DNA from 2 places in the Enterobacter sp. PL_is511 genome. Region 1 is predicted to be linked to the other one. Evidence: predicted binding sites of a transcription regulator. Region 1 holds the regulator's gene; the other holds the start of a gene.
The links. The regulator LexA, encoded in region 1, represses DNA repair genes until DNA is damaged. The targets are predictions, from matches to a motif close to TNCTGTATGTACATACAGNA.
Positions count from the first base shown of each region.

Region 2: AC0TN7_RS18490 (DNA translocase FtsK 4TM domain-containing protein) is a predicted target of LexA. The motif match lies at 1,860-1,879, and genes of this name have one in related genera.

Region 1 is NZ_JBVPGP010000013.1:67,648-72,469, forward strand. Features, by position in the region: gene AC0TN7_RS01660 (CsbD family protein) at 1-5, opposite strand, end outside; gene dinF (MATE family efflux transporter DinF) at 127-1,464, opposite strand; gene lexA (transcriptional repressor LexA) at 1,528-2,136, opposite strand; gene AC0TN7_RS01675 (diacylglycerol kinase) at 2,245-2,613, opposite strand; gene plsB (glycerol-3-phosphate 1-O-acyltransferase PlsB) at 2,768-4,822, shown strand, end outside.
Region 2 is NZ_JBVPGP010000024.1:642,873-647,694, forward strand. Features, by position in the region: gene trxB (thioredoxin-disulfide reductase) at 1-781, opposite strand, end outside; gene lrp (leucine-responsive transcriptional regulator Lrp) at 1,327-1,821, shown strand; gene AC0TN7_RS18490 (DNA translocase FtsK 4TM domain-containing protein) at 1,957-4,822, shown strand, end outside.

The DNA of each region.
Region 1 (4,822 bases):
TTCATCATCGTGTCCTCTTAAGTTAAGCGTCGGGTCGTAACGTCCGTTACGTTCTTTTCTGCTGGACGTGATAATTATTGTAGTTAAGGATTCGGCAGTTGGTTTCATATTCGGAATCTTTAACCGTCACGATATATCGTGACGTGAAGAGAACCAGGTATTGTTTTGCCAGTGGCGGTGCCAGATAAACGCCAGCGACAACCCTCGCAGCGAGAGGAAAACGGCCAGGGCCAGCCACAAACCGTGATTACCCAGCCAGGGGAGCGTCAGCAGCGTCAGACCAAACCCGGCCGCTGCAACCGCCATACTGTTACGCATTTCCGCTCCGCGCGTCGCACCAATAAACATGCCGTCCAGCAGATAACACCAGACGCCGACCACCGGTAAGACGACTTGCCAGATGAGATAGTGACTCGCCAGCTCGCGCAGCGCAGGGATAGACGTCAGCAATGCAACGATCTGCTCACCAAAGAAGGCGTAAACCATACCGAACGCCAGCGCCACCAGTCCCGACTGGCGGCAGGCTGCCCGCCAGACGTCCCGAAGCTGCCCGCTTTCGCGCGCACCGTACGCCTGCCCGGAATGCGCTTCTACCGCATAGGCAAAACCGTCCAGCGCGTAGGCGGTAAAGGTCAGTAGCGTCATCAATACTGCGTTGACCGCAACGATTTCTGGCCCCAGTCGAGCCCCGAAGACCGTCAGCGCTCCGAAGCAGAGCTGAAGCAGCAGCGAGCGCAGCATGATGTCTCGGTTAAGCGCCAGCAGCTTACGGATATTGCCGCGCCATGCGGTTTTGAGCAGCGCCAGGGAGATGCCGCGCATCGCCAGCACGCGCCAGACCATCCACAGGCCAATAATAAAGGTTCCGTACTCGGCAATCGCCGTCGCCAGCGCCGCGCCCTGCACGTTCATATGCAGACCCATGACCAGCCAGACATCCAAAACGATATTGAGCAGGTTACCCACCACCAGCAAAATCACGGGTGCACGGGCGTACTGCACGCCCAATAGCCACCCCAGCAGAACCAGGTTAGCCAGTGACGCGGGCGCGCTGAGCCAGCGGATTTCAAGGAAACGTCGCGCCTGCTCTAATACCGCCTCGCTGCCGCCAACAACATGAAGCGCAAGGTCGATCAGGGGCGCACGCAATAAAACGATTAACGCCCCCGCGCCAAGCGCGAGGATCAGCGGCTGGACCAGCGCGCGCGCCAGACGCAGCGGATCTTTTGCACCATAAGCCTGTGCCGTGAGCCCGGTGGTGCTCATACGCAAAAAGAGCAGCAGCATAAACAGGAAGCTGGTTGCCGTCGCGCCAATCGCCACGCCGCCAAGATAAACAGGCGAATCAAGATGGCCAATAACGGCCGTATCGACCAGACCCAGCAAGGGAACGGTAATATTGGAGAAGATCATCGGAAGAGCAAGACGCCACAATGCCTTATCGGATGCCGTCAGCAGTGACATGAAAAATACCGGGTGTGGAGAATGAAGCAGGCTACAGCGGCGCCATAGCCTGTCAGGAAGAGGTTACAGCCATTCGCCGTTGCGAATGACCCCAACCGCCAGCCCTTCGATAGAGAAGTTGTGTTCGCGAAGATCGACCACAATCGGGGAGAACTCGTTGTTTTCAGGCAGTAGCTGAACGGTGTTCCCCTGTTTTTTCAGACGTTTGACGGTGACTTCATCATCAATGCGCGCGACGACTACCTGGCCGTTACGTACATCCTGCGTTTTGTGCACCGCAAGCAGATCGCCGTCAAGAATACCGATGTCTTTCATCGACATACCGCTGACGCGCAGCAGGAAATCAGCGCTCGGTTTGAACATGGCTGGATCGACCTGGTAATGGCCTTCAATATGCTGCTGTGCCAGTAAAGGCTCACCGGCAGCAACACGCCCCACCAGCGGAATGCCCGTCTCTTCTTCCACCAGCAGGCGGATACCACGTGACGCGCCCGAAACAATCTCAATCACGCCCTTACGCGCCAGCGCTTTCAGGTGTTCTTCGGCAGCATTTGGAGAACGGAAACCCAGACGCTGCGCGATTTCCGCACGCGTGGGTGGCATACCCGTCTGGCCGATATGATCCCGGATGAGATCAAACACCTCTTGCTGCCTGGTCGTTAACGCTTTCATTCCGCCCCCTGGGTGTATATACAGTTATGCTGTGAGTATATACAGTCAAAGGCGATTTTGGAACCAAAAACTGCACAAAAAACCAGGGACTTAATTATTCCTCGAGGCTCATCGGAAATGTGACCAAAGCAGCGTGACCCAGGTGATAGCGGCAGTGATAATCGCCAGCAACACGGCAGCAGAGCCCATGTCTTTTGCACGGCCAGAAAGTTCATGGAAATCTGAACCAATGCGATCAACCACGGCCTCAATAGCGCTATTAAGAATTTCCACTATCATCACCAGAAGCACGGAACCGATAAGAAGTACGCGGGTAATAGCATCAACATCAAGGTAACAGGCGACGATCACCGCGATGATAGCGGCGACGCCCTCCTGGCGAAAGGCGGCTTCGTTGATCCACGCGGCACGGAAACCTTTCCATGAATAGCCGGCGGCTTTGATGATACGCGTTAACCCAGTGGTATTATTGGCCATTAAAAGAACCTTTTATGAAAAAAAGCGTCAGTAACAGGAACTGTAGCGCGTTTCGCTACAGCCTGAAGTATGACGGGTAACAACAGAAATTTTGCGCGCTTTCTGTTATCCTTGCGCCGCAATTGCATTATTAACCAGAGGCTTTACATCGTTTATGTCCGGCTGGCCACGAATTTACTACAAATTACTTAATTTACCATTAAGCATCCTGGTAAAAAGCAAGTCTATCCCAGCAGAACCCGCGCTGGAATTGGGGCTCGATACGTCACGTCCTATTATGTACGTTTTGCCTTATAACTCGAAGGCAGACTTACTGACGCTTCGCGCCCAGTGTCTGGCGCATGACTTACCTGACCCGCTTGAACCGCTGGAAGTTGACGGGACGCTGCTGCCGCGCTATGTGTTCATTCACGGTGGACCGCGCGTGTTTACCTACTACACGCCAAAAGAAGAGTCCATCAAGCTGTTCCATGACTATCTCGACCTGCACCGCAGCAACCCCGATCTGGATGTGCAGATGGTGCCGGTATCGGTGATGTTTGGTCGTCGTCCGGGCCGTGAAAAAGGTGAAGAGAACCCGCCGCTGCGCATGCTTAACGGCATCCAGAAGTTCTTTGCGGTCTCCTGGCTGGGGCGCGACAGCTTTGTGCGTTTCTCCCCTTCCGTTTCGCTGCGTCGCATGGCGGACGAACACGGCACCGACAAGATCATCGCGCAAAAACTGGCGCGCGTGGCGCGTATGCACTTCGCCCGCCAGCGCCTTGCTGCCGTTGGGCCGCGTCTCCCGGCGCGTCAGGATCTGTTCAACAAGCTGCTGGCCTCCAAAGCGATTGCCCGCGCCGTCGAAGACGAAGCGCGCAGCAAGAAAATATCGCATGAGAAAGCCCAGCAGAACGCCATTGCGCTGATGGAAGAGATTGCAGCGAACTTCTCTTACGAGATGATTCGCCTGTCCGATCGTATTCTCGGCTTTACCTGGAACCGTCTCTACCAGGGCATCAACGTTCATAACGCCGAGCGTGTACGTCAGCTGGCGCATGATGGCCATGAGATTGTCTATGTTCCCTGCCACCGCAGCCACATGGACTACCTGCTTCTTTCCTACGTGCTCTATCATCAGGGGCTGGTACCACCGCACATTGCTGCCGGTATCAACCTGAACTTCTGGCCAGCGGGTCCAATTTTCCGCCGCCTGGGCGCATTCTTTATCCGTCGTACCTTCAAGGGCAACAAGCTCTACTCCACCGTGTTCCGCGAGTATCTGGGCGAGCTGTTCAGCCGCGGCTATTCCGTGGAGTACTTCGTGGAGGGCGGTCGTTCCCGTACCGGACGTCTGCTCGATCCGAAGACCGGCACGCTGTCGATGACCATCCAGGCGATGCTGCGCGGAGGAACCCGCCCCATCACGCTGGTGCCAATCTACATTGGCTATGAGCACGTGATGGAAGTGGGCACGTACGCCAAAGAGCTGCGCGGTGCGACCAAAGAGAAAGAGAGCCTGCCGCAGATGCTGCGCGGCCTGAGCAAGCTACGCAATCTCGGTCAGGGCTACGTGAACTTTGGCGAACCAATGCCGTTGATGACATACCTGAACCATCACGTTCCCGAGTGGCGGGAATCCATCGATCCTATCGAAGCAATTCGTCCGGCCTGGCTGACGCCAACGGTCAACGGCATCGCGTCCGAGCTGATGGTGCGCATTAACAACGCCGGTGCGGCTAACGCCATGAACCTGTGCTGTACGGCGCTTCTGGCTTCGCGTCAGCGCTCGCTGACCCGTGAACAGCTCACGGAGCAGCTGGATTGCTATCTGGACATGATGCGCAACGTGCCGTATTCCGTTGATTCAACCGTGCCTTCTGCGACCGCCAGTGAGCTTATCGATCACGCGCTGCAGATGAACAAGTTTGAAGTCGAAAAGGACACGATCGGCGACATCATCATTCTGCCGCGCGAGCAGGCAGTGCTGATGACCTACTACCGAAACAACATCACCCATATGCTGATGCTGCCGTCGCTCATGGCGGCTATCATCACCCAGCATCGCCGTATCTCGCGTCAGGAACTCTTGCGTCACGTTGAAACGCTCTATCCGATGCTGAAAGCGGAGCTGTTCCTGCGCTGGAGTAAGGATGAGCTGGCGGGCGAGCTGGATAAACTGACGGAAGAGCTGCGTCGCCAGGGGCTGATCACCGTCACGAACGATGAG
Region 2 (4,822 bases), on a different contig from region 1:
TTTCCAGCTCCAGCTGACCGTCGAAGATCGCGGTGTTCGGGCTGTGACCGATCGCCACAAACAGACCCGCCACTTCCAGCGTTTCGACGTTATCGGTGTTCTGGGTATCACGGATACGCAGACCGGCAACGCCCATCTGGTCGCCCGTCACCTCTTCCAGGGTACGGTTGGTGTGCAGCACGATGTTGCCGCTTGCCACTTTATCCATCAGGCGCTTGATCAGGATCTTCTCCGCGCGGAAGGTGTCGCGACGGTGGATCAGGTGCACCTCAGAGGCAATGTTCGCCAGGTAAAGCGCTTCTTCTACGGCGGTGTTGCCGCCGCCGATGACCGCGACTTTCTGATTGCGGTAGAAGAAACCGTCGCAGGTTGCGCAGGCAGAAACGCCGCGGCCTTTGAACGCTTCTTCGGATGGCAGACCGAGGTAACGGGCAGAGGCGCCGGTGGCGATGATCAGCGCGTCACAGGTGTATTCGCCGCTGTCGCCCGTCAGGCGGAACGGACGGTTCTGCAGATCGACCTTATTGATGTGATCGAACAAAATTTCGGTTTCGAATTTTGCAGCATGCTCGTGCATACGCTCCATCAGCAGCGGCCCGGTCAGGTCGTTCGGGTCCCCTGGCCAGTTTTCCACTTCGGTGGTGGTGGTCAGCTGACCGCCTTTTTCCATGCCGGTGATGAGTACCGGGTGCAGGTTAGCGCGTGCAGCGTAGACCGCCGCGGTATATCCCGCAGGTCCAGAACCAAGGATTAGCAGCTTACTGTGTTTGGCCGTGCCCATGAGATCCCCATTGTTGTTGGCAGACATTTGGCTGGATTGTAGGGAATTTGTTGTCGTAAAAAAAGAGCGCAGCAATTTTGATATCAATCTGTGTAATAGCCACGGACGATGAATAGCGCGCGATAACATCAGGCTTTCTCCTGAAAACCGGTCGTTTGTAAGGCAATAAAATGAGGATTAATACCCTGCCGCAATGAATATCCGGCATGTTGTACTAAAAAACGATGTTTTGCTTTGACAATCCCCTGCGCTTTTGCGAAAACATTCAAGGAAGAAGAAAAAACCGTGTTAACCGTATGCCGCATAGGCATGCACGTAAATGCCATTTTTACCGGGTCAGTGAAATCTACGCATGGCGTGGACAGACGCCATACGTGATGTCGGTGACTGCCTTCGGGCAACGGTCTTCTTACCAACAGAACCCGAATCCGCATCGCGTCTAATACATAATCAGGCGATGTGATGACTAACGGGTACAGGCTCTGAACAGTGATGTGCACAGGGTCCAGGCAGGAGTAGGGAAGGAATACAGAGAGACAATAATAATGGTAGATAGCAAGAAGCGCCCTGGCAAAGATCTCGACCGTATCGATCGTAACATTCTTAATGAATTGCAAAAGGATGGGCGTATTTCCAACGTCGAGCTTTCAAAACGTGTGGGACTTTCCCCGACGCCGTGCCTTGAGCGTGTGCGCCGACTGGAAAGACAGGGTTTCATTCAGGGCTATACTGCTCTGCTGAACCCGCATTATCTGGATGCCTCACTTCTGGTATTTGTTGAGATTACTCTGAATCGTGGTGCGCCGGATGTGTTTGAGCAATTTAACGCCGCTGTACAGAAACTTGAAGAAATTCAAGAGTGTCACCTGGTATCCGGTGATTTCGACTACCTGTTGAAAACCCGTGTGCCTGATATGTCCGCCTACCGTAAGCTGCTGGGTGAAACCCTGCTGCGTCTGCCAGGCGTGAACGACACCCGTACCTATGTGGTGATGGAAGAGGTCAAACAGAGCAATCGTCTGGTTATTAAGACGCGCTAACACGGAACAGGTGCAAAATCAGCGTAGTTTGATTACACTCCTGTTAATCCATACAGCAACAGTGCCGGGGAGTCCCGGCACTGTTGTCCGTTTTAGCAAACAGGCAGGATATGCCTGATACCTGGAGAGCCTTTCTTGAGCCAGGAATACACTGAAGACAAAGAAGTCACACTATCGAAGCTAAGCAGCGGACGTCGTCTCCTCGAGGCTTTGCTGATTGTTATTGCCCTTTTTGCCGTCTGGCTGATGGCAGCCTTACTCAGTTTCAACCCCTCGGATCCCAGCTGGTCACAAACTGCATGGCATGAGCCTATCCATAATTTAGGCGGTGTCCCCGGTGCCTGGCTTGCGGACACGCTGTTTTTCATTTTCGGTGTGATGGCCTATACCCTTCCCGTCATTATCATTGGCGGATGCTGGTTTGCGTGGCGTCATCGTCAGAACGATGATTACATCGACTATTTCGCCGTGTCGCTGCGCCTGATTGGCGCGCTGGCGCTGATCCTCACCTCGTGCGGGCTGGCAGCGATTAATGCGGATGATATCTGGTACTTCGCCTCTGGCGGGGTGATCGGCAGTTTGTTGAGCTCTGCGCTACAGCCGATGCTGCACAGCAGCGGCGGCACGCTCGCATTGCTCTGCATCTGGGCGGCCGGGCTGACATTGTTTACCGGCTGGTCCTGGGTGAGCATTGCCGAGAAAATCGGCAGTTTTATCCTCACTATTCTGACCTTCGCCAGCAACCGTACCCGTCGTGACGATACGTGGGTTGATGAAGACGAGTACGAAGAGGAAGAGGAAGATGACGCGCCTGTGCAGCGTCGCGAGTCTCGTCGTGCGCGTATCCTGCGCGGCGCGCTGGCGCGTCGTCAGCGTGTTGCTGAGAAATTTGCCAACCCGCTTGGCCGTAAAACCGATGCGGCGCTCTTCTCCGGTAAACGCATGGATGAAGACGAGCAGGTGGCGTATCGCGCGGCGGGTGTCGCCGTCGATCCTGACGATGTGCTCTTCTCCGGCAGCCGGGCCATGCCGGGTGACTTCGACGAATACGATCCGCTGTTAAATGGCCACTCGGTTACCGAGCCGGTTGCGGCAGCAGCAGCCGCGACGACCGCTGCGCAGGCGTATGCCGCGCCGGTCGACGCTGTGATGCCATCCGCGCCGGTTTCGCCGCCGGAATCCGTTATTCAGCAGCCGCAGGTTGACTGGCAGACTGCGCCCGGTGTTCACACGCCGGAGCCCGTTATCGCACCTGAACCTGAAAGCTACGTCCCTGTGCAGCAGGAGCAGTGGCAGCAGCCTTATCAGCCGCCGCAGCCTGCGTATGAACCGCAAGATTACCCGCACTATGAACAGCCGGTGGCCCAACCTTATCAGGAGTATGTGCCTGAACCGGTTGAACCTGTGCAGCCTTATGTTGAGCCGCAGCCTGAACCTGAAATCGTGGAAGAGGTGAAGCCCGCCCGTCCACCGCTGTACTATTTCGAAGAAGTCGAAGAGCGACGTGCGCGTGAACGCGAGCAGCTGGCTGCCTGGTACCAGCCGGTGCCTGAACCGGTGCAGGAGCCGGTGACGAAAGCGCCTTCTGTTTCCGTTCCACCGATCGACCCGACGCCTGCAGTCGCACCGGTAGCGGAAAGCGTGAAGCAGGCTACCGCGGCGGCTGCCGCAGCTGCACCTGTATTTAGTCTGGCAACAGGGGGCGCGCCACGCCCTCAGGTGAAGGAGGGGATTGGTCCGCAACTGCCTCGCCCTAACCGCGTTCGCGTTCCAACCCGCCGAGAGCTTGCCTCCTACGGTATCAAGCTGCCTTCCCAGCGTATGGCTGAAGAGAAAGCGCGCGAGTCTGACTACGAAGATGACGCCGATGAAATGCAGCAGGACGAGCTGGCGCGCCAGTTCGCTGCGCAGCAGAATCAGCGCTACGGTGAAGAATACCAGCACGATGAACCGGTGCTGGAAGATGAAGAGGACGCGGCAGAAGCAGAACTGGCGCGCCAGTTTGCCGCCACCCAGCAGCAGCGCTATTCCGGTGAGCAACCGGCGGGTGCAAACCCGTTCTCGCTGTCTGATTTTGAATTCTCGCCGATGAAGGATCTGGTGGATGATGGCCCGAGCGAGCCTTTATTTACCCCGAGCGTGATGCCGGAAGCAGCGCCTCTGCGCCAGCAGCCAGCACCACAGACATACTCGCAGCCTCAACAACCTGTTCAGCAGCCGTATGCTCAACCGCAGCAGGCACCACAGCCGCCGCAGGAGAGCCTGATTCACCCGCTGCTGATGCGTAACGGTGACAGTCGTCCGCTGCAGCGTCCAAGCACGCCGCTGCCGTCTCTGGATCTGTTAACGCCGCCGCCGTCAGAAGTGGAACCGGTCGATACCTTCGCGCTCGAACAAATGGCGCGTCTGGTCGAAGCCCGTCTGGCTGACTTCCGCATCAAGGCGGACGTGGTGAACTACTCGCCGGGTCCTGTTATCACCCGTTTTGAACTGAATCTGGCGCCTGGCGTTAAGGCCGCGCGCATTTCCAACCTGTCCCGCGACCTGGCGCGTTCTCTGTCGACCGTGGCGGTACGTGTGGTGGAAGTAATTCCGGGTAAACCTTACGTTGGCCTTGAGCTGCCGAACAAGAAACGTCAGACCGTCTACCTGCGTGAAGTGCTGGATAACACCAAATTCCGCGATAACCCATCTCCGCTGACCGTGGTGCTGGGTAAAGATATCGCGGGCGATCCGGTGGTGGCGGATCTCGCGAAAATGCCTCACCTGCTGGTCGCGGGTACTACCGGTTCCGGTAAGTCTGTCGGTGTGAACGCCATGATCCTCAGCATGCTGTATAAAGCGCAGCCGGAAGATGTGCGTTTCATCATGATCGACCCGAAAATGCTCGAACTGTCGGTCTACGAAGGCATCCCGCATCTGCTGACCGAAGTTGTGACCGACATGAAGGACGCCGCCAACGCCCTGCGATGGAGCGTCAATGAGATGGAACGCCGCTACA